One region of the Clostridium septicum genome, then DNA from elsewhere that is predicted to be linked to it. Evidence: riboswitches for the same ligand, from Rfam matches in the RefSeq annotation. Region 1 holds a riboswitch; each other region holds the start of a gene.
What was found. Region 1 has a riboswitch for magnesium ahead of mgtE (magnesium transporter). Riboswitches for the same ligand answer to the same signal wherever they lie in the genome.
Positions count from the first base shown of each region.

Region 2: another riboswitch for magnesium. It lies ahead of CP523_RS03395 (P-type ATPase actuator domain-containing protein); the one in region 1 lies ahead of mgtE (magnesium transporter).
Region 3: another riboswitch for magnesium. It lies ahead of mgtA (magnesium-translocating P-type ATPase); the one in region 1 lies ahead of mgtE (magnesium transporter).

Region 1 covers NZ_CP023671.1:3,117,789-3,128,259, reverse strand. The annotation lists gene mgtE (magnesium transporter) at 21-1,364, opposite strand; M-box (ykoK) riboswitch at 1,537-1,696, opposite strand; gene CP523_RS14400 (DNA topoisomerase III) at 1,748-3,931, opposite strand; gene CP523_RS14395 (hypothetical protein) at 4,079-4,630, opposite strand; gene CP523_RS16065 (hypothetical protein) at 4,781-4,930, opposite strand; gene CP523_RS14390 (hypothetical protein) at 5,032-5,382, opposite strand; gene CP523_RS14385 (anti-sigma factor domain-containing protein) at 5,548-6,417, opposite strand; gene CP523_RS14380 (RNA polymerase subunit sigma) at 6,429-7,097, opposite strand; gene ymfI (elongation factor P 5-aminopentanone reductase) at 7,208-7,951, opposite strand; gene CP523_RS14370 (dipeptidase) at 7,968-8,900, opposite strand; gene CP523_RS14365 (metallophosphoesterase) at 8,913-9,875, opposite strand; gene CP523_RS14360 (amidase domain-containing protein) at 10,025-10,471, shown strand, end outside.
Region 2 covers NZ_CP023671.1:749,654-760,124, reverse strand. The annotation lists gene CP523_RS03430 (flotillin family protein) at 1-1,159, shown strand, start outside; gene CP523_RS03425 (rhodanese-like domain-containing protein) at 1,271-1,588, shown strand; gene CP523_RS03420 (DUF975 family protein) at 1,714-2,316, shown strand; gene CP523_RS03415 (patatin-like phospholipase family protein) at 2,492-3,436, shown strand; gene CP523_RS03410 (cyclase family protein) at 3,452-4,096, shown strand; gene CP523_RS03405 (LbetaH domain-containing protein) at 4,154-4,858, opposite strand; partial or broken gene CP523_RS03400 (SUV3 family DEAD/DEAH box RNA helicase) at 5,136-6,893, shown strand; M-box (ykoK) riboswitch at 6,942-7,103, shown strand; gene CP523_RS03395 (P-type ATPase actuator domain-containing protein) at 7,431-8,033, shown strand; gene CP523_RS03390 (glycerophosphodiester phosphodiesterase) at 8,060-8,776, shown strand; gene CP523_RS03385 (MATE family efflux transporter) at 8,872-10,206, opposite strand; gene CP523_RS03380 (MerR family transcriptional regulator) at 10,308-10,471, shown strand, end outside.
Region 3 covers NZ_CP023671.1:2,950,166-2,960,636, forward strand. The annotation lists gene CP523_RS13625 (NADH peroxidase) at 1-512, opposite strand, end outside; gene CP523_RS13630 (MATE family efflux transporter) at 794-2,167, shown strand; gene CP523_RS16425 (hypothetical protein) at 2,414-2,677, shown strand; gene CP523_RS16640 (hypothetical protein) at 2,683-2,745, shown strand; gene CP523_RS13640 (nuclease-related domain-containing protein) at 2,727-3,020, shown strand; gene CP523_RS13650 (lysylphosphatidylglycerol synthase domain-containing protein) at 3,853-4,782, shown strand; gene CP523_RS13655 (transposase) at 4,905-5,231, shown strand; tRNA gene CP523_RS13660 (tRNA-Leu) at 5,519-5,602, opposite strand; gene CP523_RS13665 (iron-sulfur cluster assembly scaffold protein) at 5,850-6,542, shown strand; gene CP523_RS13670 (GGGtGRT protein) at 6,565-7,566, shown strand; M-box (ykoK) riboswitch at 7,702-7,863, shown strand; gene mgtA (magnesium-translocating P-type ATPase) at 8,215-10,471, shown strand, end outside.

The DNA.
Region 1 (10,471 bases):
CAATGTAAATTGTATAATATTTACATTAAATAACCAATAAATACTGTTGCTAAGCCTAGGAAGAAGAAAAATCCTAATACATCTGTAAATGTAGTAACAAACACTGATGATGCTAAGGCTGGGTCTACTTTAAGTTTCTTTAATATAACAGGTACTAGGAAACCTGAAATAGTTGCAATAATCATATTTAAAAGCATGGCAATTCCTATTACAACTCCAAATATAACTTTTCCTTCCCATATATATCCTAGAATTGCAATTAACAATCCTATTACTAGTCCAGTAATAACACCAATTCCAATTTCTTTAAATAAAACACGTTTTACATTTTTATAATTTAACTCTCCTAAAGCTAATCCTCTAACTATTATTGTTAAAGTTTGAGTACCAGCATTTCCTCCCATACCTGCAACTATAGGCATAAATGTTGCTAATGAAACAACTTTTTCAATAGTTCCTTCAAATATTCCAACTATTGAAGAAGCTAGTATAGCAGTTAAAAGATTTATAAATAACCATGGCAATCTACTTTTAACAGATTCTGATAATGTTCCATTAATTTTTTCACCTTCTGCTACGCCTCCAAGACGATGAATATCTTCTGTATTTTCATCCCTTAAAATTTGCATTACATCATCTACTGTTACTATACCTAAAAGTCTATTAAAAGTATCTACAACTGGAATTGTTAAATAACCATATTTTTCAAATATATGTCCAACTTCTTCTTGATCCATATCATAAGGAATACTTACTAAATTTTCTTGAACTATATCTGAAATTAAAGTGTCAAAATTACTAGTAACTATATCTCTTAGTGAAACTACACCTTTTAACTTATCTAAAGAATCAATTACATATAAATCATATATATTTTCTGCTTCTTTAGATGTTTCTTGCAAATATTTTAAAGTTTCTCTAACTGTCATATTATCTTTTACTGATATAAACTCTGTAGCCATTATACCTGCAGCTGTATCTGGATCATAGCTTAAAAGTTGGCGAACCATTCTTGCATCTTCTGCTGTCATTTTAGCTAAAATTTTATTTGCTTGACTTTCATCTAATATTCCAAGTAAATCAGTTAATTCATCTGATGACATTTCTTCAACAATATTTTTCTGCTTATTTTCTGAAAATTCCATAAGTATATGATATTTTTCTTCTGCATCAGCTTCATCTATAATAGATGCTATAAATTTCTCTGATAATCTATTTAATATATCTTTTCTTTCATCTATATTTTCTCTTAATACATCTAGTATATCTACTGGATGAGCACCTTCTATATATTTCATAACCTTATCTTGAGGTGCATGTAATAAAAATCTTCTTAATTCATTCTTATTCATTTCTAATTTCATAACTTTTCCCCTTTTTAGTATAGGGATATTAAATTATACGTGGTATAAATAGATTCTCCCCAATATTTAATTGTCTTTAAAATTTTCCCCAGATACGAATCCATTAATACCACCTCCTTAGAAATTCAAATAAAAAAAGACTTTTTGCTCTACACAAAAAGTCTTGTAACTTCTTTTTAACTCGTAGAGCTTTAGCACTATAAAGCGTAGACAAAATGTCAGTTACATTAAAAATCACCTTAGCGATGATTTCTGTTAACCCATTGGAATCTCTAGATTTTTCTGGGCAGCAACATATTTCCTTATAGGAGCCTCACCTAACAATTTTTATTTTATTGACTAACTAATCTTACACAACTAAATATAATATGTCAATATATTTTTTACTTTAAATTTTTTAAAAGATCTGCAAATGGATTATTTATATCCTCTTCTGCTTCCTTCTTCATTTTTCTCATTATATTATTAACTTCTCTTTTATTCATTTTATCTGATTTTTTATCAAATCGCTTATTAAATACTGATGCCTTTTCTCTAAACGTGCAATTAGTATTTGGACATACATATATTTGACCGTCTCCATGTCCTCTAAGTTCTAATTTCTTTTTACATTCAGGACATCTTGCATTAGTATTTCTACTTACACTTTCTCTATATCCACACTCTCTATCTTGGCAGACATTCATTATTCCATTTTTCCCTTTTACTTCAAGAAGGTATTTACCGCAATTTGGACATTTCTTTCCTGTTTTATTATCATGAACAAATTTGCTATTAGCTATTTTTACATCTTCAACTAAAGCTTTTGAATAATTTCTCATTTCTTTTATAAATTGATATGAATCAGCTTTTCCCTTACTTATTTCATCTAATCTTTTTTCCCATTTAGCTGTTAATAATGGTGATTTTAAGTCATTTGGAACTAATTCTATCAATTGCTTTCCTTTTGAAGTTGGATATATCTCCTTTCCTCTTTTCTCTATAACAAAAGAATTAAATAGCTTTTCTATTATGTCAGCTCTTGTTGCAACTGTTCCAAGTCCCCCTGTTTCGTTTAATGTTTTAGCTGAGGCTTTATCTACATTAACATACTTTTGTGGATTTTCCATTGCTGAAAGTAATGTAGCTTCATTAAATCTAGATGGTGCTGTTGTAAAGTTCTTTTTAACTTCTACATTTTTAATTTTTAAAACTTCTCCTTTATTTATAACAGGAAGAGTTTGCTCTTTTATATCATCTGAAGATTCATCTTCATCTACTTTATCATAAAGTCTCTTCCATCCCTTATCCTTTTCTACCTTTCCTTTAGCTAAAAGTCTTTCTCCATTAGCTTCACCTTCTAAAGTAGTTTCCACATAAACATAAGCTGACATAAGGTGGCTTAAAAATCTTTTTACTACTAATTCATAAACCTTTCTTTCTTCTGAGCTTAAAAGAGCTAAGTTTCCTCTTTCTTCTGTTGGAATTATAGCATGGTGATCAGACACTTTTGAATTATCTACAAAACTCTTATTTCCTTTGATATCTTTCTTTAAAAGATTTTCACAAATTCCTCTATATTCTCCAATCCCTACTGCTTTTATTCTATCTTTTAAGGTTCCTACTATATCTGTTGTAATATATCTTGAATCTGTTCTTGGATATGTTAAAACCTTATAATTTTCATATAACCTTTGCATTACATTTAAAGTTTGTTTTGCAGAAAATCCCCAAAGTCTATTACAATCTCTTTGAAGTTCTGTTAAATCATAAAGTGGTTTAGGATAAACTTTTTTATCCTTGCTATTAACATTTACTATATTTACATCTGCATCTTTAAGTTTAGCTTCAACCTTTTTACTAAATTCTAAGTCGAAAATTCTTCCATTATTATCTTTATTAACCCACGTAAATTTACATTTATCTGTTTTTACATTTATAGTATTATATTCTTTAGGTTTAAAGTTTTTTATTTCTTCTTCTCTTTGAACTATCATTGCTAAAGTAGGAGATTGTACTCTTCCTGCTGAAAGTTGTGCATTATATTTACATGTTAATGCTCTTGTTACATTAAGTCCTACAAACCAATCTGCTTCTGCTCTACATACTGCTGCTTTATAAAGATTTTCATATGCCTTTCCTGGCTTTAAATTTTTAAAGCCATCCAAAATAGCTTTATTAGTTTGTGATGATATCCATAATCTCTTAATTGGCTTTTTACATCCAACTTTCTCTATAATCCAACGTGCTACAAGTTCCCCTTCTCTTCCCGCATCTGTTGCTATAACAATTTCGTCAATATCACCTCTAGTCATTACCTTTTTTACTTCATGAAATTGCTTTGATGTTTTTTTTAGAATAGTTAATTTCATGTATTTCGGCAACATGGGTAATGTTTCCATACTCCAAGTTTTATATTTATTATCATAGCCTTCTGGGTCTTGAAGTCCAACTAAATGACCTAATGCCCATGTAATTATATATTTATTTCCTTCAATATATGAACCCTTATTTTGATTGCAATTTAAAACCTTAGCAATATCTCTACCAACACTTGGCTTCTCTGCTAAAACTAATGTCTTTCCCATAAAAATTCCTTTCTTATTTCAACTAGAAATACTCTTGTTTATATTTTATTAATTATATACTTCATAGTACTATGTAAAATCATTTTTATCAACTTTTTCTAATTTTATATAAAAAAGCCATAGCATTTTTTGGCTACAGCTTTTCTATTAATTATTCAATTTTCCTAATTTATCTTTTATATCTTGTAATTTATCTAAAGTTATCTTATTTTTGTCTATATCTTTAACCTTAGATACTACATCATCAACAGAGCTCTTTAAATTATCAATATTATCTTTTATAGAGCTATCTATTGCCCCTTCTTTCTTAGCCGTTTCTTTTAATGATTCAATAGTTTCGGTTATATTATTTATCTCATCTTCTATTTTCTCTTTGTCTTGTGAATCTTTAAAATCACCAACACTTTTTTTAACATCATCTAGTTTATTTTTTAACTCATCTATATTGTACCTATCTTTATAACTATTTAATTCATTTTCATTTTTATTATTTTCATTTTTAAGTTCTTCTTTTTTTTCTGATATTTTATCACTATCTATTATTTCATTTACTTTTTTAAATATATCATTATCACTTGATGATTCTTCCTTTTTAGATGTTTCTTCTGGTGCATTTATAGGACCTGTTGAACAAGAAACTAATCCAAATGAAACTAACGATATTATTGTTGAAATAACTATTACTTTTATATTCTTCATTTATGCTACTCCCCCTAGAATTACTATTTAATAGAATTATTATACTCTCTTAAACTAATTATTCAATCTAAAAGACTTCAATTATTCTACTATATATAACAATGTAAATGTTAATATTATTAAATCCCTCTATATTTCTCGTATTTTATATTAAAATTCTTTAGGCTTTACATATTCTCCATCATTTCTAGACCTTTTTAATTCATCTTCAGTATAAAGTTTATACTTTCCTAAATAATCTATTTTATATGTTCTAAATATTTTACTATTAATAATCTTCTCAATAATTTTTCCTCCCAAAATTCAACTTTTATACTATTTATTATCCCTGAAAAAATTTTTATTATTAATAAAAGACTGTAGACCTAAATAAAATTCTTGTCTACAGCCTTATTAAAAATTTAATCTTCATTATAAATATAATCAGTAACATCGTCATCTAAACCTAGTTTTTTCTCTATTAAATCCTCAATATCAACTTTATCATCTATATCATCAATACCTAACTTTTCTTCAATTATATCCTCTAATTCATCATATGTTTTCCATTCATTATCCTTTATTCCTAATTTATTTTTTGCTTGTTCTAAAATCTTTATTTCTATTTTATATTCTATTTCATCCTCTAAATCTTCTATATAATTTTTATTTAACTCACTATTATTTTTTTCATTTGATAAAGCATTTACTCCAACTACTCCTCCACCAATAATGATTGCTCCTAATAACAATGCTATTAATCCATTTTTCATAATGCTTCCTCCTAAATTAATATATTAATTTATAACTTTCTTAACTTTCACTATATAATACAAACTATTAAGTAGCTTTAGGTACTTTTTTATAATTTATCTGAAAATTTTTATTAAAATCTAAAAAAAGTCAAGAAGTAAACAAATTTACCTCCTGACTTTTCATTAATCTAAATCCTTCAAATCATCATCTTTATTATCATCATTACTTTGCTTTTCATTTTCTTCTAAATCGTCATCAGCTTTATCCTTTGAATCTTTATCTTCTTCAAATCTATCTTCTAGTTCATCCATCATTTCTTCTTGTAATTCTGCATTCCAAAAAATATATTTATCTTTATTTTTTATTGCATCTAATATTTCATCAACAGTTAAATTTTCAATGATTTCTTCTAGTTTATTATCATCAAAATCTAAAGATGCTGAATATCTTCCTAATGAAATTCCTTTTTTATCAGAATCACTTATACTATTACTATCTCCTTTAATAAAAGCAACGTCATTATCATTAAATGTATTTTTTATAACTCTTTTGACACGATCCTCATACTGAATATTTTCGGAAGTATCTACAAAAGCAAATCCAAATAACAATGATTTACCTCTTAAAATATAATTTTTCTCTACTAATCTTTGTTTTATTTCTAAAATTCCATCATTTATATTTTTACCCTTTATTCCTGTGAAATCAATACTACTACCATCCTTATTAATTCCTTTTATATCTATTATATTTTGATTTTCATCTAATTCTATTTTAATACTAGGATTAACATCTAAACTAACCTCTGCATATGGGGAGATAGATTTAAAATTAAAATATACCAATATTGATATCATAAGTAAAGCAACAATACCCATAAATGGTTTATAATTAAATTGTTTGACTTTTTTATTAATAATATCTTCTTTTAAATATATTATTTTATCCCCCACATTAATGCCATTTTTAAATCTAATTCTAACCATTGATCCATCATCATTCATTACTATAACTATGTTATCTTTTATTTCCATTACTAAACATTTAAACATAAATATCCCCCTTATTTTTTTATCCATAACTTTAAATTTCTAAAGTTTTTATAATAAATAATAATACCTGTAGTAATAAACTTTTTACTTCTTTTTATTACTTTTTCTGTTACAGTAAACCTTAAGGATATTTTTTTTATAGGTAATCTTTTCTTCTCAAATAAATGATCTGTCAATTCTTTTACTTTACTTACCTTTTCAGATAACTTTAAAGCATTCCTTCTAGTATCTTCATGTTTTGGTGCTTCCTCTACTAAATCATCTAGTGTAAACCCAAACTCCCCTATTTCACTTTTAAGAATATTTATTTCCCTTAAAAGCTCCTCTTTATCTTCTCCAACATTGGTGTGATCTTCTTTTATCTCTATACCTTGTGCAATTAATTCTTCGAAAGATACTTTATTATTTTCCTTGTTTTCTCTTTTTAAATAATTTTTTATTCTACTTGAAATAACTAATTTACAAAAAGATAAAAATCCACCTCTATTATCCTCATATTTTTCTACAGCTTCATTAAAGGCTAATAATCCAACACTTAATTCCTCACTATTTTCTAAAGAAACATATTTACCAGTAGTTTCCGATATAGATTTAATAATAAAAGGCATATATTCTTCAATTAAAAAATTAATATCTCCCCTATAGTCTTTGCCTAAACTTCTCTCTACATCATTAATCATTATAATAATATCCACCTTTTTGTTTTCTAATATAATGTACAACTGTAAATATTATTTTAGGGACTATATATAATACTATTTAAAATAAATTTATTAAATTGCTATAAAATTTATATTAATCCACCGTCAATTCTTATTATTTGACCAGTTAAATATTTACATTCATCATTACATAAAAATAATACTGCTTTTGCTATTTCAGATGTTTTTCCAAATCTTCCAGCAGGTATTTCCTCTTCTAATTGTCTTACATCATCATCTTCTAAAAAAGAATTCATTTCTGTATCAATTACTCCTGGAGCTATAGCATTTACTCTTATTCCCATTGGTGCTACTTCCTTTGCAAGTGATTTTGTAAATAAATTTATTCCTCCCTTACTTGTTGAATACATAACTTCACAGGAAGCTCCAACCTCTCCCCACATTGATGAAATATTTATTATGTTTCCCTGTCCTTTACTTATCATATGTGGAAGTGCAAACTTACTTAAATACATTGCTCCTAGCATATTAATTCCTATTAAATTATTTATTTCTTCACATGATGAATCCATAAATAATCCTATTTTAGATATTCCAGCATTATTTATAATAATATCTATTTTTCCAAAGTTTTTAATAATATCATCAATTATATTTTTACAAGTTTCAAAAGAAGAAATATCTCCTTTTGAAAGCTTGCCATAACCACCATTTGCTATTATTTCTGCTAAAGTTAATTCTGCTCCATTATCATCTTTTGAATAATTTACTATCACTGATGCTCCACTTTTAGCAAGCTGTAGTGCTATTTCCTTTCCAATTCCTCTTGATGCTCCTGTAACTAATGCTACTTTTCCTTGTAAGTTAATCATTTTATTCTCCTAATCTCTATAAACACTCTTTAATTACTCTTTTTACATTTCCAAAAAATATTTTATCTATTTCACTTTCTTTAAATCCTTCTTTTATTAAAGCTTGTGAAAGCTTTCCTATTTCACCTATATTTTTAATTTCAACTTCATTTTCTATTCCATCAAAATCAGTTCCTAATGCTAAAACATCTATTCCACCTACATTTTTAACATGTTTTAAATGAGCTATCATTTCAAGCATATCTGGAATTTCTTTATCTCCTAAAAATGGAGCACAAAAATTTAATCCCATTACTCCCCCTTTATTAGAAAGCTTAACTATCATATCATCAGTTAAATTTCTGGGGTGATTTGTTACAGCTCTTGCATTTGAATGTGTTGCTATAAAAGGTTTTTTACAAATATTAACCAAATCATAAAATCCCCCATCTGATAAATGTGAGCAATCTGGAATAATACCTAATCTTTCCATTTCATTAACTATTTCTTTTCCTTTTTCGGTTAATCCCTTATCTTTATATTTATAATCACCATTAGGATATCCTATACTATTTTTAAAATTCCATGTTAATGTTATAAACCTTATTCCTAGATTATACATTTCCTTAACTCTCTCTACTTTACCCTCTAGTACTTCACCTTCTTCAATGGCTAAAAATGCTCCTATTTTCCCATTAGCATTAGCATTTTCTAGCTCACTTAAATTTCTAACAATAACTATATTCTTTGCATTTTTATCTATTTCACCTATAAAATTGTTATACATTTTCTTAAATTCTTCATATGGATTATCTACTATATTAAGTTCTATAAAATTTGCAAAAACTTGTGCTAATGCTTTAGATTTCCTAAGCTTTTCTATATCTACTTTACATATACTTTTGTTTAAACTTAAATTTTCATATAATAATCTACTAGCTGTATCACAATGTAAATCAATGCTTGTCATTTCTAAAAACTCCTACTTTCTTTTATTATTTTTAATTTCTTCAGCTTCTCTAAGCATTCTATTTCTTTCTTCCCTAGTCCAAAGTAAATATTCCTCTATATTTAAAGGTCCGTAAATAACTTTTCTTCTTACCCATAAAACTCCAGCCTCTTGCACCTCTACACTCCATTTTATTAAAGATATTTTACCATTTTCAACTTCTATAGCTGTCATGGCATAAGGTAATACACAACACCCATCATTAAAATAAGGCGGATCTCCTTTTCCTGGTAATCTACTATTATGAGTATGACCACAAAGAATCATTTTCTTTCTTTCTTTTGCCCACCTTAAGAGTTCTCTATCAACTTTGCTTCCTCTAGTATTACTTCTAGCTGGACTTGTTGGATCTTTAAAACCAGCTATTCCATTTAAAAATTTCCATACATATCTTACTAAAAATCTAGAAATCATCCATAGCTGAGAATTAATAAAATCTACTTGATGTCCATGAATAACTAAAAATTTTTCATCTACTGGAGAGTATCTAAAATTTATAGCCTCATAAAATTTTAAATCTTTTATAAAATTTAAAAATTCTTTCCCATAATCATCTCCGCACTTTTTTAAAGATTTATATTGCTTAGAATAAAAGCTATCTCTTCCTTTTATTATATCATGATTTCCATAAAGCATAAAAAGCCTATTATTTTCTTTGAATTTATTTAATAATTTAAAAATATCTTCATAGCAGTATGCAATATCACTATAATTTTTATTTTTCCAAAGTTCATCACCATCTCCTACTTCAACATATGTAAAGCCTTTTTTATAGTAATGATATAATGCTGCTTTATATATATTTTTATTTGGTAATTGTGCATCATAATACGTTCCATCACCTCTATGAACATCTGATATAAAAACTAATTTAGAACTATTATCAAAATTTATCTCTTTTGCTTTATCATATAAAAAATCTAATTTTTTAAACATAAAAACCCCTTAAATATTTATATTATAATATTTTATTATCTAAGAAGTTTCATTGTGATTTATAAAAAATATTTTTTATTACATATAATCTAAATCATTTTGTACAAACTAACACTATAAAAAATTTTTTAAATAAAGGAGAGAATATTGTGGCTAAAAAGTTTAAACTATTACCATTTTTAATATTAATAACCTTAATTTCATCACCTGTTTCTAAAGTTATAGCTTATACAGAAAAAGAATCTTCTAGTTTTACTAAAGATGAAATTAAAACTTTAGAAAGCTCATCTGGAACTGGTACTTCTGAAAAGGTTAAAGCTGAATTTAAAGGATTACTTGAAAAATTATTTTCTGAAAGAAATGAAGCTGTAGTCTGTGGTGACTGTGAACTTCTAAAAAATTTTTATGACTTAAATATAAAAGTAAGTTTATGGGCATATGAAAGTGAAGCTAAAAAAACCCAGTATTTAATAAATTGGTCTGAAAAACAATATGTTCAATTTAAAGACTTAAAATCTAATGTTAAAATTAGAAAAGTTGTTGAAAAAGAACCTGGACTTTTTGGTATTATATGTGATGTGGCTACTGATTTTAAT
Region 2 (10,471 bases), 1.0 Mb from region 1:
GCAATTTAACACTGGAAAAGAAAGAGAAACTATAGAAGTTATAAGAGGTACAGTACAAGATGTCCTTGAAGGAAAGCTTAGAGAAATAGTTTCTAAAATGTCTATTGAAGAAATTTATAAAGATAGAGAAATGTTTGCAAATGAAGTTGAAAATGTGGCAAAAGATGATTTAGAAAGAATGGGATTAGAAATTAAGACATTTACAATTAGAGATATAGATGATACTAAGGGATATTTAACAGCTCTTGGAGCAAAGCAAATAGCGGAGGTTAAGAAAAATGCATCTATAGCAGAAGCTGAAGCTAAAAAAGAAGAAATGCAGAAAACAGCAGAAGCTAAAAGACTTGGAACAGAAGCACAAATAAAAGCAGAAACAGAAATAGCAAGAGCTACTAAGGATAAAGAGCTTAAAGTTCAAGCTTATAAAGAAGAAGAAAAGAAGGCTCAAGCAAAGGCTGACTTTGCATATGAGGTAGAAAAGAATATAGTTCAAAAACAAGTAATAGAAGCAAGAAAAAATGCTGAGTTATTTGAAGAGCAAAGACAAACAGAAATAGCAGAACAACAAGCAAGAAAAAAAGAAATGGAACTTGAAGCTACTATTAAGAAAGTTGCAGAAGCAGATAAATATAGTGAAGAACAAAAAGCAGAAGCAGATAGATATAAATTAATAAAACAAGCAGAGGCAGAAGCAGAATCTATAAAGATAAAAGGTATGGCAGAAGCAGATGCAATTAGACTTAAAGGTGAGGCTACAGCAGATGCTATGAAAGCAGAGGCAGAGGCTATGAAAGAAAAGGCAGAGGCATATAAGATGTATGGTGAAGCCGCTATTATTCAAATGTTAGCAGATAAGCTACCAGAAGTAGCTAAATATGTTTCAGAACCTTTAGGAAAAACTGAAAAGATGGTTATTATAGATAATGGAAATCAAGGTGGAGCATCAAAAGTAACTAAAAATATTACTAATATAATGGCTGAAATTCCTGAAGTAATAAATTCATTAACAGGAATAGATATTATAGATTTAGTAAAAGATTTATCAAAAAATAAAGGTAATATAAATAATTCGGATAATAATAAAGTTAATGAAGAAATAGTGATAGAAAATATAAAAGAAGAGCAAGGTGAAAAAGTATTAAATAATAAGGAAAATTAGTTAGTAAAAATGTTATTTATTTAGAAAATTGCAAATATATTTCATTGAATTTAAAATTATACAGGATTATAATTAGCTTAAATTAATTATAATTAAAAAGAGGTGAAAAGTTTGCAATTTACAAAATCTATTAGTAATATACAAGCGGAAAATTTAATAAAAGAAGATAAAGAACTTCTTATATTGGATGTAAGAAGATTTACTGAATTTAAGGAAAATAGAATACCTAATGCTATAAATATACCTGTTGATGATTTGGAATGGGAGATGGAAACTTTAGAAAATCATAAAGATAATCCAATACTTGTCTATTGTAAAGTAGGAATGAGAAGTAGTGTAGCCTGCGATATTTTAGAAAATGAAGGATTTACTAAATTATATAATTTAAGAGGAGGAATTTTAGATTATACAGGAGCTATTGAAAAGTAAACTAATAAATTAAAAATATTTTAATGTTATTCATACTTAGATAAAATTTTTAAAATGTAGGTTTTAAAAATTAATTTATACTAATAATAAGATTAATAGTTAATATTTATGGAAGGTGGCTAAGTATGATAATAAGAAGAGAGTTAAAAAGTAATTCAAAAGATCAATTAAGAGGAAATTGGGGATTAGCAATAATCACTATTCTTGTTTATAGTTTAATTATTAGTATATTTGGTTATAGTGATAGTATATATAATAATAATATTGAAATAATATTAGATTTATCATCATTATTGTTAAGTGGAGTTCTTACTTTAGGTATAAGTAAATTTCTATTGAATTTAACTAAAAAAGATAGTAGTGCAAAGTTTACAGATCTTTTTTCAGGGTTTAATGTTTATTTTAAAACATTAGGATTAAATATTTTACTTGGAATTATAATAGGAATAGGAACTATATTTTTAGTTGTACCAGGACTTATATTTGCTTTAATGTTTTCACAAACATTTTTCATTTTAAGTGAAGATAATGAAAAAGGAATTATTCAATGTTTATCAGAAAGTAGAGAAATGATGATAGGCTATAAATTTGATTACTTTGTTTTAATGTTAAGTTTTTTAGGCTGGTGGTTAGTAAGTGCTTTAACCTTAGGAATAGGAGCCTTATGGGTATATCCATATCAAAAATTAACAGAAGCAAATTTTTATTTAGAAATTAAAAGTAAATAACAATATAAATTGAAATGTATCTAAATGGAAAGATTTTTCTATTTAGATACATTTTTATTTTAGTAATATATTATTAAAATAAAGGTTTATAAGTTTTTGAAAAAAGATAAGAATTAACTTATAATAATGTATATATTAAAATAAGGTGGAAATTTTTCTTAAAAAGGAGGTTAAAATGAGAATAGGATTAGTATTGTCAGGTGGTGGCGGAAAAGGTGCTTACGAATTAGGTGTTTGGAAAGCTCTAAAAGAGCTAGAAATAGACAAATATATAGACGTTTTTTCAGGGACATCTATAGGGGCTTTTAATGCTGTATTATTTGCACAGGACGATATGTATGCAGCAGAAGAATTATGGGACGAAGTAACTATGGACAAACTAGTCCCTATAGGTAAATTTGAACTTTTTAAAAAGGGGTTTGAGCTTGCAATAGGTGGTAAGTACTTAAACATAGCTAAAAAATATATGTTACAAAAATTAGAAGAGGGTGCGGTTCCTAAAGATGGGGCAAAAGAAATAATAGATAAATATTTAGATATTTCTAGAGTGAAAGAGCGTAAAAAAATATGTTATGCTGCATGTACTGAATTGCCAGATTTTACAGCTAAGTATTTTAAAATAAATGATTATGATGATAAATTAGCCAAAGAAATGGTAGTTGCATCTGCATCCTTACCACTTATATATGATTGTACAGAAATTTTAGGACATAAATATATAGATGGTGGAGTTGCTGATAACACTCCTATTCAACCAGTATATGGTGAAGGATGTGATATCATTATAGTAGTTTTATTATCTAAAGAAAGTAGAATAGATAGGTCGTTATATCCTAATACAGAAATAATAGAATTAGCTCCTAAAAAGTTAGATGAAAATGTAATTAAGGGAACTTTAAATTTAGATGAGGAATCAAAAAGAATAAGAATACGAGAAGGATACTATGATACCATAGAATTACTTAAACCTATAATGTTAATGACTGAATTAAAAGTGAAAATTGAAGAAGAAAAAAATTATCCTATATTATTTAAACTTTATAATTGGATTAAGAAGAAGACTAAGCATTGGAGTAAAAAAACAAATTATAATAATAATAAAAATACCATAGATATTTAAAAGCTATATTAAGGAATGAAAGAAATGAAAGTATTTGATTTATCTCATGAAATTACAAGAAGTATGACAGTTTATTCAGAGAAAGAAAGACCTAATTTTAATAAGGTATCTTCTATAGAAGAAGCTGGTTATAATGAAACAAATATCAATATATATTCACATAATGGAACACATATGGATTCCCCTTATCATATCTTTAAAGAAGGTAAAAAATTAAGTGAATTTCCTGTAGAAAATTTCCTAGGAAATGCTTTTATTTTAGATGTAACTAAAAATAAAGAAAATGAAATTACTTTAGAGTTTTTAAAATTATACCAAGAGGAAATAAAGAAAAGTGAGTTTTTAATATTAAAAACAGGTTGGGAGAAATATTGGAATAATGAAAAATATTTTAATGATTTTCCAGTGTTATCAGAAGAAGCTGCATTATGGTTATCTATGTTAAATATAAAAGGAATAGGGGTAGATACTATATCTGTAGATAAAGTCCATTCAAAGGATTTTAATATACACAAAATATTGTTATCAAAGGAAAAGATAATAATAGAGAATTTAACTAATCTTAATAATTTATATGGAAAGTTTATGTTTATAGCAACACCTTTAAATTTTAAGGAATCAGATGGATGTCCAGTAAGAGCTATAGGCATTTTCAAATAGAAGATAGAAAGTTTACTATCTTCTATTTTTATTAAGGGTGTATCGGTTTACTAAGGCTTAAAAATTATTCATTATTTTTGAAGGATTATAACATAATCCACAGCTACATCTAGCAGATCCAAACATAGTAGTATATGAAGCTGGAAATTCTTTATTTATCTTTCTAACGGTTTCAGAAAAATCCTCTTTATCTTTAGGTAGTTGGGGTAACATATCTGCAATTTCTTGAGTATCCACAATCATAGATGGTGGTATAAATTTATTATCTGCAACAATAACTCCACCTGTAACAATTGCATTTGGAGAAACATATGTGTTTTTACCAATAGTCGCATTAAAAACAATAGAATTAAAACTTATAAAGCACTTGCTATGTAATAAGCATGGTCCATGAATTAAAGCTCCGTGAGCACATGAAACATTATCAGAAATATAAATTGAATATTCTTTAGAATCTACATTTACTTTTCCATCTTCCAATCCGTGAAGTATAACACCATCTTGAATATTTGTATTAACACCAATAAAAAAAGGAGTCCCTTCATCAGCACGAATAACAGCATTACAAGCTATAAATACGTTTTCAGAAATAGTAACATCACCTATTATAGATGAAAATGAACCTATGAAAACAGTAGGATGTATATTAGGAAATTTAGATTCTTTATTAAATGAAGTAATAGGATTACCTCCAATGAAATAATTTACGTTGTTATTAAAGTCATGCGGATTATAATTATTAGAATTAAGTTTTTCAAACACTCTCAATTTTATTCCTCCCTTTGAAAAAAGTATTATTATATTTATATCAAGTAAAATAAATAATATCAATAGTTTTTAGAAAATTAATAAATTTAATATTAATATGTAATAATGTTAATTATTTAAAGTAATATTTAATAATAAATAGTATAAGTATAGACAGATTTAGAATATAATAATTTAAAGAGTATAAATGACTAAAGAAGGATTTTTTATTTATGTACTGAATATTTTTTATAGGAAAATTAAAAGTAGTAAATATTTAAGAGGTGAGAAGTTGAAAAAGAATGCAATGCAAAGAGATTTTAAAAAACTTAAATCACAAATAAATCAAATTGAAGAAATAGTTCACAATTCAAAGATAGGTGCTTTAATTGAACATGAGTCAGCGGTTCGAAAAAAAATAAGACATCTTAAAGATATGGAAAAAGAAGGCTTTAAGGAATATAAAGATTTATATGAAAGATATGAAGAGTTATTAGAATATATATCAAAGAGAATCTTAGATGATTATAATAGAAAAAATAATACAGATTTTGATTTTTATCAAGTATTAAGAGGAAATTAGAATGTTTTTATAAATTCTGGTTTTATGACAGTATTAACTAAACAACACATACCTAAACTTATATCTAAAGAGTTTGAAGAAAACTTCCCAGCTAATCCTAAAGAGGAATATAAAGTTGCAAGAAGTATGAGAAGAAAAATTTTCATACATTTAGGGGAAACGAATACAGGAAAAACTTATACTGCTATGGAAAGGCTTAAAAGTGCTAAAAAGGGAATATATTTATCTCCACTTAGAATATTAGCTTTAGAAAATTATGAGAAATTAAATAATGAAGGAGTAGTATGTAATTTATTAACCGGAGAAGAAGAATTAATTAATAATAATGCTACTCATATATCATGTACAATAGAAAAGGTAAATTTAAATGAGGAGTATGATATTGCTATAATCGATGAAATTCAAATGATTGATGATTCACAAAGGGGAGCAGCTTGGAGTAGAGCATTATTAGGATTAAGATGTAATGAAATTCATATTTGTGGAGCATTAAATGCAAAGGAAATACTAGAAAAGATAATAGAGGATTGTGGCGATGATTATGAATTTAAGGAGTATAAAAGAAATATACCTTTAGAAGTTGAAAATAGAAACTTTAATAATGTTGAGGCAGACGCAGGAGATGCAATAGTTGTATTTTCTAAAAAGAAGGTTTTAAGTTTAGCAGAGCAGTATTCTAATTTGGGAATAAAAGCAAGTATAATATATGGAGATTTACCTCCAGAGGTTAGAAGAAAGCAATATGATCAATTTATAAATAAAGAGAATAAAATATTAATTACAACGGATGCTATTGGAATGGGTGTAAATCTTCCAATAAAAAGAATAATATTTCTAGATTTGCAAAAGTTTGATGGAGAAGAAATAAGACCTTTAACATCACAGGAAGTTAAACAGGTTGCAGGTAGAGCAGGAAGAAAAGGAATATATGAAGTAGGCTATGTTGCTACAGTTAGAGATAATCAAAAATTTATCAAAGAAAAGCTACAAGAAAATGATAGAGTAATAAAAGAGGCTGTAGTAGGTCCATCTGAAGCTATTTTAAAAGTACAGGGACTACCTTTAAATGAAAAGCTGGCCTTATGGGCAACTAGAGAGGAAAAGGTTGATTTTTATAGAAAAATGGATATAAATGAATATCTAATAATCTTAGAAAATATTAAAAGATATAAGCTTAAAGAAAGTATTCAATGGGAGTTATTAAAGGTACCTTTTGATGTTTCAAAAAATGAACTTATGGACACATTTTTAGATTATGTAGAAGAATTATTTGTAATTAAAAATAAAACTATTACAAAACCACAATGTTATAAGGGAAATTTAGATGAATTAGAATGTTATTATCAAAGAATAAATATGTATTATTCTTTTTGTAAAATATTTGGTTTAGATTTTGATGTAAACTGGATATATAAAGAGAGATTACAGGTAAGTGATGAGATTAACAAAATATTATTAAGGATTTAAGAAATAGTCACAAATTTAACAATTTTAAATATAATAAACTATAAATAAAATAATCCTCGGTAGGTGAGGTTACTTTAAGGATACGGATTGATACCGTGAAAGAGTGGAAACACTCTAAGCTGGTTAGCAAATTTTACCGAACAAAGAAGGTTTAATTTAATTCAATTTCATTGCCTTAAAGAGCTAAAACTTGAACGAGAAAGTGTATTTATTAGTTAAATAATACCCTTGTTTGTTCAAGTACAAACAAGGGTTTATTTTTTATAAAGAAATATATTTTTGGAGGTGGAAGAATGGAACCAGAGTACATTTTAGAGAGTGATAGTGGAGAGCGTTTAAAATATATAGTTCATCAAAGAAATGGAAGTAAGGTCTATTCTTCCAAGGTAGAAAATTCCTAGCCTAAATTTCTAGAACCTTTAATCTTTATAGCATCTACTATTTCTTAAGTATAATCTAAGATAATCTCTAAAATGGTTTAATAAAGTAATGTTAAAAGTTATATTTATTTACTATTGTAATTTGGGAGGTATGGGTATGGTTAACGGAAGAAATAGCAATATATCAATAGATAAATTAATTAGGTTTAGCAAAATAAATATAAATGACGTATATAGGATTTTGAAAACTAGTATAAGAGGAATTAGTAATGAAGAAGCAGAATTAAGAAGAAAAAAATATGGAGAAAATAAAATAGAAAATTCCTTAAAAGAAATAAAAGAAAAAAAGTACTATAAAGTAACAAGAGAAGGTGCAGAGATATTGGTATCAGTAGAATATTTAACTATTGGAGATGTAATACATTTAAATATAGGTGAATATGTACCAGCAGATGTTAGAATTATACATTGTAACAATTTATATATTAGTGAGTATACGTTAACAGGAAGAGATACTTTAGTAAAGAAACATGAGAATATACGGGGAGATTATTACCTAAATAAAAAAATAACAGAATTAGATAATATATGTTTGAAGGGAACAGAAATTGTAAAAGGAACAGCTTTAGGTATAGTAATAGCAATTGGAAATAACACTTACTATTCAAAAAATAAATCTCTATCTAACTTTATAATAAAAAGAAAAAATAAAAAGGGAATAATTAGGATAAAAGATATGATAAAATTATTAGAGGCATAATTTTATTATAGAGAGAAGGATATGAAATGATTTTAAATATTTCTCACAGAGGATATAGTGGAAAATATGATGAAAATACAATGATAGCTTTTAAAAAGGCTATAGAGTTTGGAGCAGATGGTATTGAAACCGATGTGCAGTTATCAAAGGATGGTATTCCAGTTATAATTCATGATGAAACTTTAGAGAGAACTATGAATGGAAAAGGGTTTGTTAAGGATTATTCTTTAAATGAATTAAAGTCTTTTAGAAGTAAAAATAATCATGAAATTCCAACTTTAGAGGAATTAATAATATTATTTAAAGATTCTAGTTTAAAAGTGTTAAATATAGAACTTAAAAATAGTATAATAAAATATCATGGGTTGGAGGAAATAGTTTTAGATTTAATAAGAAAATATAATATTGAAAATAGAGTAATTATATCTTCATTTAATCATTACAGTTTATTAAAGGTTAAGGCATTAAATAAAAATATAATTACAGGAGCATTAACTGAAACAACACTTGTAAATGTTCATGAATATTTGAAAAATATAAAGTGTGAGTGTTATCATCCGTATTATTATTCTATATTTGATGAGAATATAATGAATGAGTTAAAGGAAAATTATATTAAAGTCAATCCGTACACTATAAATAATAAAATAGATATGAAAAAGGCAATTGAGTTTGGTGTTACAAGTATTATAACCAATGAAATTGAGTTATTAAATGAGTTAAAATATGAATTAAGAAAATAATTTAGACTTTAAATATAAAAGGATTATCGTACGATAATCCTTTTCAGTTTGTTAAAAATATAATTTATATATCAAATGGTTTTATCAAATGTTTTTTAAAAAGATAATTTGTTTTTATAAAGTAATGTTATTGAAATTATTAAACATAATAATTCAGAAATTAAAGTAGAAATCCAAATTCCTTTTTCACCAAATAAAGAGGTCATAGCAATTAAAACAATAGTAATTAAAACAAGGCCTCTAGACAAAGAAATTATAGTGGCGTCAAAAGTTTTTTCAATTGAAGCAAAGTAACCTGATGTTAAAACATTAAAACCAAGAACTAAAAAAGTAATAGAAAATATTCTAAAGGAACTTACTGAATAGGCAAATAATTCAGGGGATTGTCCCTTTAAGAATATAGATACTATTGGACTAGCAAAAACAATACATAGCATAAATATAAATATTGAAGAAAAAGCAATTGTTTTTATGCTCATCTTTAAAAGTTTTTTTACTACATTATTTTCATTTTTTCCATAATGATAACTAGAAAGTGGTTGCATACCTTGAGTTATTGCAATCATTGTCATTATAACTAAAGTATTTACATAGGAAATTATACTATAAGTTATTATCCCATCTTCTCCAATATATTTTAAAATTGTTTGATTAAATAAAAGTATTACTACTCCAGATGTTAATTCGGTAATTGCATCAGGAAAGCCTATATATAATATTCTCTTTAGCATTTCAAAATTAATTTTAAATTTAACAAATTTCAATTTTCCACGAGAACTTAAAAAATGTATTAAGAAAAATAAACAAGAAACACCTTGTGATATTATTGTTGCAAAAGCAGCTCCTTTAATTCCAAAGCCTAATAGTATAACAAAAATAAAATCTAATACTATATTTGTTACAGCTGAAATAATCATTCCTATTATAGATAAATGAGGAAATCCATCAGTTTTACTTAATACTTCAAGACAATAAGAAATTATAAAGAAAGCATTAAAAATCATTATAATCTTTAAATAATCTTTAACTAATTGAAATGTAGCATCTGTAGCTCCTAAAAATAATGTTATTTTATCTATATTTATTAAACTTATAATAGTAATTGAAATAGATACTACTATTATACAAAGCACATTAAAACTAAAAGCTTCTCTAGCTTTGTCCAATTTTTTTTGTCCTAAATAAATAGCAATTACAGTAGATACCCCTGTTGAAAAAAGCATAGAAAGTGCAAATATAAAATTAACAAATGGCATAGATATATTTACAGCAGCTAAAGCCACGGGACCTACACCTCTACTAACAAATATTCCATCTATCATTGTATATAATGAAAATACCCACATTGCAGCTACTGATGGTAGCAAATATTTAATAAATTTTTTTCTAAGTGTGAGGTTATCATTTATATTTTCTTTTTTTTCCTTCATTGTATAACTCCTTAAGTGAAATTTGATACTACCTATTAATAAATATAAACTATGGTATAATACTAAGGTCAAATTTATTTTAGTAGAAATAAGGAGATTTTATGAAGGAGTATTATAAGATAGGTGAAATTTCTAAGATTTATGGAATTGGAAGAGACTCTCTAATGTATTACGAGGAAATAGGCATATTAAAGCCTATTAGAGATACAAATGATTATAGGTTATATAGTATTAGTGATATATGGAAGTTAAATTTAATTAAAGA
Region 3 (10,471 bases), 170 kb from region 1:
AATGCTCTTCCATGTCTAGCCTCATCTTTGCACATTTCATGAACACTATCATGAATAGCATCTAAATTATTTTGTTTTGCAAGTGTAGCAAGTTTTTTCTTACCATCGCAAGCACCATATTCTGCTTCAACTCTTGCTTTAAGATTAGCTTTAGTATCAGCAGCAACAACTTCACCTAACATTTCAGCAAATCTTGAAGCATGTTCTGCTTCTTCTAAAGCTATTCTTTTATAGGCCTCTCCAACTTCTGGATAACCTTCTCTATCAGCTTGACGAGACATAGCAAGGTACATACCAACTTCAGTACATTCACCAATAAAGTTAGCTCTTAAACCATCAATTACTTCAGGATTTATACCTTCAGCAATACCTATCCTATGTTCATCAGCCCAATTTAAATCATCAGACATTTCAATAAATTTATCAGCTCCAACTTTACAAACTGGGCAAATTTCAGGTGGAGTATTGCCTTCATGAATATATCCACAAACAGTACAAACAAATTTTTTCATTTATAATACCTCCTACTAGTTAAATTCTAGATATAAATTAAAATATCTATTTAAAGTATCCCCTAAAATTATGAAAATATTTCAAGGCGAAATTATTATAAAAAATAAATTATTAACAAGAGTAAAAAATCTTGAAAAATAATAATAAAATATATATAATTCTATTAAAGCTAATAAAAATATAATAATTTTTTGGGAATTTAATATTTATTATTAAGTCAAGTGAGAAGTAACCACTTTGAAAAATCTTCAATGTGGTTATTATTTTTTTGGGGGGAATTATGAACAAAATAAAAGGATTTTTTAATGATAAAAAGTTTTTTAAAACTTTATTTATACTGGCATTACCCATTATAATGCAAAATATTTTAACATCTTCCTTAAATATGGCAGATACATTAATGATAGGTTCAATAGGAGATTCACAAGTAGCTGCTGTTGGTATTGGAAATCAATTTTCATTTTTATTTAATTTAATAGTTATTGGAACAACTGGTGGTTGTAGTATATTTATTTCACAGTATTGGGGTAAAAAGGACAAAAAGAATATTAAAAAGGTAGTAGGTATTGGTGGCGTAACTGTAATTATGGTAGCAATAATTTCTATGATTTTAGCATTATTTGTTCCAGAGTTAATAGTAGTAATATTTACAAAAGATCATGAGGTTATAAGGGAAGCTTCTTCATATTTAGCAATTGTAAGTTTAAGTTATATTGTAACAGCCATTACATTTACAATAGCAACATCTTTAAGATGTATGGAGGATGCCAAAACTCCTATGATTATAAGTGCAGTAGCAGTAGGTGTGAATATAGTTTTAAATTATATATTTATATTTGGAAAGCTAGGATTTCCAGCCATGGGAGTAAAAGGTGCGGCAATTGCAACTGTTATAGCAAGAATTATAGAATGCATATTGTTAATGATTAAGGGGCATAAGCATAAAGTTTTACATGGAGATTTTAAAGAATACTTTCAATTTAACACAGAATTTGTATTTTTAATATATAAGTCAGTAATTCCTGTAGTTCTTAATGAAGCGTGTTGGGGACTTGGAACTTTTTTTTATTCAATAGCCTATGGAAAGCTTGGAACAGAATCTATGGCATCTGTTCAAATAACAAATAACATACAAAATTTATTTTTTGTAGTATGTTTCAGTATGGCAAGTTCTTCATTAGTAATGATAGGGAATCAAATAGGTGCAGGAGAAGAAGAAATAGCAAAGAGATATGGAAGAAAGTTTACTATATTAGCATTTGCTATGGGTGTCATATTAGGAATAATAGTATTTTTATTGGCATCACCTATATTAAAATTATTTAATGTGTCAGATATAGTTAAAGAGTATTCAATCATAATATTAAAAATATATAGTATATGTTATCCTATTAGAGTTGTAAATTTAATACTTATAGTAGGAGTATTTAGAGGTGGAGGAGACGCAGGCTTTGCACTTAAAGCAGAAGCTTTAACAATGTGGTTTATAGGAGTACCAATGGCATTTATAGGAGCTTTAATTTTAAAATTTCCAATATATTTAGTAATTTTAATGGTAACAGCTGAAGAAGTGGCAAAATTTATAGTTTCTATTTTTAGATTTAAAAGCTATAAATGGATTCATAATGTAATAGAAGAAGAGTCTATAAGTTAATAAAAGAAAGGAAGACTATTGAACTATAGCCTTCCTTTCTTTTATTTCATATTAATTAGGATAATAGGAATATCCTTATTAATATTATTATCATATTAATAATAAATATATACATATTATTAAAAAATAAAAATAAAGATATATTTAAATAATAAGTATTAAAGATTAATTTTATTACAAGTACATTTTTCATTGTTTAAATTATAGTTTTGTTGGATACCATAATAATTAAACTACATAAAGGCTGTGATTATTATAAATGAATTATTATTAGATATAAAGATATACTTACTTTTTATTATAGTTTTTTATATATTATTAAAGGTTAAAAAATATATAGATATATGTAAATGTTATAAAAATAATAGAAGTTATAAAGAGGATTCATTAATTAAAAAGGGGAAAGAAGGTGAAGTTAAAGTTCTAAACATATTAGATAAATTTTTATTAGGAGGAAGATTGTTTCACAATGTATATATACCAATAGGAAATGGAAAAAAACAGAAATAGATTTAATATTAGTTAATTATTATGGAATATTTGTTATAGAAAGTAAAAATTGGACTGGAAGGTTATAGGATTAGAAAATGATGAGAAATGGATACAAGAGATTGATGGAAATACATATTATAGAGTAAATCCTTGTACTCAAAATGATGCTCATATAAAATATTTAAGACGATATTTAGGCGTGGATAGACCTATTTATTATTCTATTGTTGTTTTTGGGGAAGAGTCAATATTAGTGAATAAGGATAAATATGGTGGATATAATTCTGTTATGAATTTAGGTGAACTAGAAGATGAGATGGTCTTATTAACAAATAGTGAATTGTTATTTTCTGACTATTAACTATGGATTTCTAGGATAAATTTTTAAGATTATAATAGATATCTAATTTATTTTTTTATAAACTTGTATAATTCTAATAGAAGTAAAGTCTTGGGAAATTGTATTGGCTGGCCAAATTCTATTTACAGAAGCCAGTCTTTTTAATTTCCTTTAATTTTTGTTGTATATAGCAAATAAGTGGAGTAAGAATTTAATTAGTAGTAAAGCGTATATTAATTAAAGGTTAAATATATTTAGATTTAATTACGGAATTTTTAAGGATTAATTTAAAATAAAGCAATATAAATTAGTGTAATATAATATAGGGAATAGTTAGTTTTATTAATTAGTACATCTCTAGCAGTAGCTATAATTATTAATACTATATAGTTTTCTTAATAAAGGAAATTTAGTATAGAAATATTTAATAGGATCTTATGGACGTATATTTAAAGATAGGCATAAATACATAGATGCAAAACAGTTAGTAACTAATTAGTATATTAAAAAAAGTAGCTAAAGAATAATCTATATTTGGACGAGTATCTACATAACAAAAAAGAATTTCTTTTAGCTTTAAAAAGAAATAATCATATAGTTGATACAACTGGAGATGGGTTAATGATGTTATGACACTAAGAAAATCAGCACTATTATACGTTTATTAATTTGATTATATTTTTATTATGTATTAATGTTAGAAGGGGATTTAGCTATTCCTATAATAATATAGCGATTAACTATATAGTAATGATAGTAGTAATTTTAAAATTAGTAGAGATTATTATAAGTATTATAATAAAAACTATACTTAAATTTAAAGCTAAAATAGAGAAGATATGTGAGGATAGCAATGAAAAAAATAATTAATAATCTAGCAGTAAGGATTATTCAAATTTTAGTAATGGCAATTATATTAGTTGTTGTAACAAAAGAACTATACAGAATATTTATTGATATGAATATTCAACTGTTTTATAAGTATTCAGATAAATTAACTGTTGTAAATATTTTTATAATAGTTTTATTAGGAATAATATCATACATACCTTTATCATTTTATGATTTAGTAATAAGAAAAAAAGTTGGAATAGCCTTAGATACTAAAAAGGTTTATAAGTATTCATGGATTGCTAGTTCAGTAGCGAATATTGTAGGGTTTGGTGGAAGTGCGGCAATAGTATTAAAGCGATATTTTTATAAAGATTATGTGGATGATGAGAAAAAACTTATAAAGGAAACTTCAAAAGTTGTTGGGTTAAATTTAAGTGGTTTTTCGCTTTTATGTCTTATTTATAGCATATATTTATTTACTATAGAAAGAAATATATCTTACATTGATTATATAGCAATTATAATTGCAATGTATTTACCAATTATAATTATAACTATAACATATAAATATATAAAAAATGGAGATAGATATAGCTATAGAACAACACTTAAAATTATATCTATATCCATATTAGAATGGATAACTACTATTAGTCTAATAATTGGTCTTATTTATATACTAAATATAAATGTAAGTATATTTGATTTTTTACCCATATATGTAGTAGGAATAGTTGCAGCAATAATTAGTATGGCACCAAGTGGGTTGGGAACTTTTGATTTAGTTTTAATAGTAGGACTTGATAAATTTAATGTGCCTAAAGAGCAAGTTTTATTACTAATAATTTTATATAGAATAAGCTACTATATTATACCTTTATTAATAGGAGTAATATTATATTTAAGTGATTTATTAAGTAAATTAGTAAAAAATGAAAATATGGAATAGTTGAAATTATTATATTTTATTATTATTTAAATTACAGTAACTATTGTGCAATCTCTTAAGCCTCTATAGATATTTGGACAATTACAATATATACTAAATATAGTAAGTAATTGGAGGTAACTATGAGAGGACAACATTACACAGACGAACAAAAGGAACAAATATTGCAAGAGGTTAAAGAGGTAGGAAATGTTTCTTTAGTAGGAAGAAAACATGGAATATCAACTAGTACAATTTTCACTTGGATAAGTAAGTCAAAAAATAGAAATCAGATAAAAACTAAACCAGGTAGAAAAACTTCAGTTGAGGGAAAAAGTAATGAAGAAGAAATAAATGAAGTGACCCAAGAAAATGATAAGTTGAAGAAAATTTTAGGGGAAAAAGACTTAGAAATATCTATTCTTAAAGATCTATTAAAAAAAGCAAACCCTCAATTGAAGATAAAATAAAAATTGCTAATAAATATATAAATTTAGGCTACTGTATATCTCTAGTTTTAAGAATAGTTAAGCTTAGCAGGTCTACTTATTATTATAATCTGAATTATAAAGTTAAAGATGAAGATAAAGTAAAAGCCGTAGGGCGTAAGCCAGTTGGATATTCATTAACTATAGATAGTATTGATTAGATTTTAAAATAAAATTTATTCAGGTAGCACTTTTTAAGGGGGGTTAAGCAAAATAAAAATCCCGAAACCATCTATTTTAAATAGGTTACGAGATTTTTAAAAACTATTTGGTGCCGGCAGAGGGAATCGAACCCTCACGGTAAAACCGCATGATTTTGAGTCATGTGCGTCTGCCAGTTCCGCCATGCCGACTTACTGCTTACATTTAGATATGATATCATAATATAATAAAAATTTCAAGTTTTATTTTTTTATTCCTAAAAAGATAAAATTTTTACAAGAAAATCTTGTTAGTATGGACAAGTTCTGATATTATTAAAGAGGATTAATTTAACCCAGTGGGTTTAATTTTGACCCAGTTATGTGTAGTCTACATATTGAACATATAGTTAGTAGGACGAGACTGCAACTATTTAATAATTAGGGAGGAATCAATGATATGATGTATTCAAGAGAAGTTGAAGAAATGTGTGTTGTTGCTAAGGGACCTAATCATGGTCCAGCACCGATTCCTGTAGAAGGAAGATGGGTACAATCTAAAGAAGTTAAAGATATTTCAGGTTTAACTCATGGTGTGGGTTGGTGTGCGCCACAACAAGGAGCTTGTAAGTTAACTTTAAATGTTAAAGATGGAATAATAGAAGAGGCATTAGTTGAAACAATAGGATGTTCAGGAATGACTCATTCAGCTGCTATGGCTTCAGAAATATTACCAGGAAAAACTATATTAGAAGCATTAAACACAGACTTAGTTTGTGATGCTATAAACACAGCTATGAGAGAATTATTCTTACAAATAGTTTATGGAAGAACTCAAACTGCTTTCTCAGAAGGTGGATTACCAATAGGAGCTGGACTTGAAGACTTAGGAAAAGGATTAAGATCTCAAGTTGGTACTATGTACGGAACAGTTGCTAAGGGACCAAGATACTTAGAAATGGCAGAAGGTTATGTAACTGAAACAGCTTTAGATGCTGATGGAGAAATCATCGGTTACAAATTTGTTCACTTAGGAAAGATGATGGAAATGATTGCTAAGGGAATGGATGCTAATGAAGCTTTAGTTAAAGCTACAGGACAATACGGAAGATTTGATGACGCTGTTACAGTTATAGATCCAAGACACAAATAATATTGTAAGGAGGAATAGAAACATGGCATTATTTGAAAGTTATGAAAGAAGAATTAACCAAATTACTCCAGTATTAAAGAAATACGGAATGGAAAAAATAGAAGATGCTAAGGCTGTATGTGACGAAAAGGGAATCAACGTTTATGATATCGTTAAGTCAACTCAACCAATCGCATTCGAAAACGCTATGTGGGCTTACACTTTAGGTGCTGCTATAGCTATAAAGAAGGGCTGTGTAAAGGCTGCTGATGCTGCTGAAGCTCTAGGAGAAGGACTACAAGCATTCTGTATCCCAGGATCAGTTGCTGATGATAGAAAAGTTGGTTTAGGACACGGAAACTTAGGAGCTATGCTTTTAAGAGAAGAAACTAAATGCTTCGCATTCTTAGCAGGACACGAAAGCTTCGCTGCTGCTGAAGGTGCTATAAAGATAGCTGAAAAAGCTAACAAAGTAAGAAAAGAACCTTTAAGAGTTATATTAAACGGTCTTGGAAAAGATGCTGCTTATATAATTTCAAGAATTAACGGATTTACTTATGTTCAAACTAAGTTTGATTACATGACTGGTAAATTAGAAATAGTTAAAGAAAAAGCATACTCAAACGGACCAAGAGCTGCAGTTAAGTGCTACGGTTCAGATGACGTTAGAGAAGGTGTTGCTATAATGCATCACGAAGGAGTTGACGTATCAATTACTGGTAACTCAACTAACCCTACAAGATTCCAACATCCAGTTGCTGGAACATATAAGAAGGAATGCGTAGAACAAGGTAAGAAGTACTTCTCAGTTGCATCAGGTGGTGGTACTGGAAGAACTCTTCATCCAGATAACATGGCAGCAGGTCCTGCTTCATACGGTATGACTGATACTATGGGAAGAATGCACTCAGATGCACAATTCGCAGGATCATCATCAGTTCCAGCTCACGTTGAAATGATGGGTCTTATCGGAATGGGTAATAACCCAATGGTTGGAGCTACAGTTGCAGTTTCAGTTGCTATAGAAGAAGCAATGAGCAAGTAATATAATTTTTATTTATAGTACACATAATATTTAAATTATGTGTACTATTTTTTTTTTTTTTTATTAATTATTTATAATATTTAAAAAAGTATTGACATTTTTGAAAGTAAAGAATAGTATAATATTGTAAAAGTAAATAGGCCTCGGTAGGTGAGGTTACTACAAGGATACGGGTCGCTGCCGTAAAAGGATGGAAACATCTTTCACTGGTTAGCAGGTTTTGCCGAACAAAGAAGGTTTAACTTAATGCGATTACATTGCCTTGCAGAGCTAAAACTCGAACGAGAAAGTATAAGTAATAAGTGTATTATACCTTTGTCAAGTTTGAGTTTGACAGGGTTTTTTTTATTTTTAATATTATTTATTAAATTTAGGAGGTGAAAAAGAATGGAATCTGGAAATAGCAGCACGGGTAATAATAAGAAGTTTAAATCTGAAGATAGTGATGATTTAGAGTATAGGAGATCAATCTTTTTCACATCGAATAAACATTTCTATTTTCATGTCTAAATTATTTTTATTACCAAAGTTACTATAATTCCAATTTTAAATTTCTTATGTTTTTAGTTAAAAAAGATAATTTTTTAGCTTTATTTACTGTTGTCTTTTTTTAAGAATTTAAAAATATTTAGTAATGGAGGTCTAGAAATGTTAAAAGAAAAAATATTAACAAATAATTTAATTAAATATGGAAAGATGAGTAATAAAACTCTATATGATATTTTAAATACAAATATAGAAGGAATTTCAAATGAAGAAGTAAAAAATAGAATTAATAAATATGGATATAATGAAGTTATTCACCAAAAGAGAAAGCTTTGGTATGCAGAACTTTTAAAATCTTTTATAAATCCTTTTAACTTAGTATTGATAACATTAGCTATAGTTTCAATTTTTACTGATGTTATTATAGCAACTAAAGATGAAAGAAGCTTTAAAGCAGTTATAGTTATAATAACAATGGTAACTATAAGTGCGATTTTAAAGTTTTTTCAAGAACGTAAATCAGAGGAAGCCACTAGTAAACTAAAGGCTATGGTAAAAACAACAGTAGCAGTTAAAAGAAAGAATAAAGAAGTAAAAGAAATAGATATGATTAATATTGTTCCTGGAGATATAGTTTATCTTTCAGCAGGGGATATGATTCCAGCCGATATGAGAATTATTTCATGTAAAGATCTTTTTGTTAGTCAATCAAGTTTAACAGGTGAATCAGAACCAGTAGAAAAGTTTACAATTTTAAGGGAAAGAGATAGGGGAATAGCTTTATCTGATTTAGATAATATTTTATTGTTAGGAACCAATATAATTAGTGGAAGTGCTATAGGTATTGTTTTAGCTACAGGTAATAATACGTACTTTGGAAGTATAGCAAATGAAATAGTAAACAAGGAAGAGAGTACAAGTTTTGAAAAAGGTGTAACAAAGGTGAGTATGCTCCTTATAAAATTTATGATGATAATGGTACCTATAGTTTTTGTAATTAATGGCTTAACTAAAGGTAATTGGTTACAAGCTTTCTTATTTGCAATTTCAATAGCAGTAGGTCTTACACCTGAAATGCTTCCTATGATTGTTACTACTAATTTAGCAAAAGGTGCAGTTACAATGGCAAAAAAGAAAACTGTAGTTAAAAAATTAGATGCAATTCAAAATTTTGGTGCTATGGATATTTTATGTACTGATAAAACTGGTACTTTGACTTTAGATAAAATAGTAGTTGAAAGGCATTTAAATGTAAATGGAGAAGAAGATTTAAGAGTATTAAGGTATGCATATTTAAATAGCTATTATCAAACAGGATTAAGAAATTTAATGGATGTAGCAATCCTAGAATTTGGAAAGAAATTAGGCTGTGATAATAATGAAAAGAAATTTGAAAAGGTAGATGAAATTCCATTTGATTTTTCAAGAAGAAGAATGTCAGTTGTATTAAAGGCTATAAGAGGAAAAAGACAGTTAGTTACAAAGGGAGCAGTAGAAGAAATACTTGGAATTTGCTCTTATGTAGAAGTTAATGGAGAGGTATTAAAGCTTACAGAAAAAATAAAAGAAAATACATTAGCTATGGTAAATAAATTAAATTCAGAAGGCATGAGGGTTATAGCTGTGGCACAAAAAAATGATATACCAGATGAAAAAAATTTTGGAATAAAAGATGAAATTAATATGGTTTTAATGGGATATATAGCGTTTTTAGATCCACCAAAGAAATCTGCAAAGAAAGCTATTGAAGCATTAAAAAATAGTGGTGTAGATGTAAAAATACTGACTGGAGATAATGAATCTGTAACTAAAAAAGTATGTCATGAAGTTGGAATTAATGTTTCAGATATATTACTTGGTGGTCATATAGATTCTATGAATGATAGTGAATTAGCTTTAGCAGTGGAAGAAATTAATGTTTTTGCTAAATTATCACCATTACAAAAGTCAAGGATTATAAAAGTACTTCAAAAGAATGGACATGTTGTTGGATTTATGGGTGATGGAATTAATGATTCGGCAGCTCTAAAGCAAGCAGATGTTGGAATTTCTGTAGATAATGCTGTTGATATAGCAAAAGAAGCTGCAGATATTATTTTACTTGAAAAAAGTTTAATGGTTTTAGAAGATGGAGTTATAGAAGGAAGAAGAGTTTTTGGAAATATAATAAAATATATAAAGATGACAGCAAGTTCTAATTTTGGAAATGTATTTTCTGTATTAATAGCAAGTGCTTTTTTGCCATTTATGCCAATGCTTCCAATACAACTTTTAATTCAAAATTTACTATATGATTTTTCACAGTTGTCTATTCCTTGGGATTCAATGGATTGTGAATATTTATCAACTCCAAAGAAATGGGAGGCAAGGGATATTGGAAGATTTATGATTTTTATAGGACCTATAAGCTCAATATTTG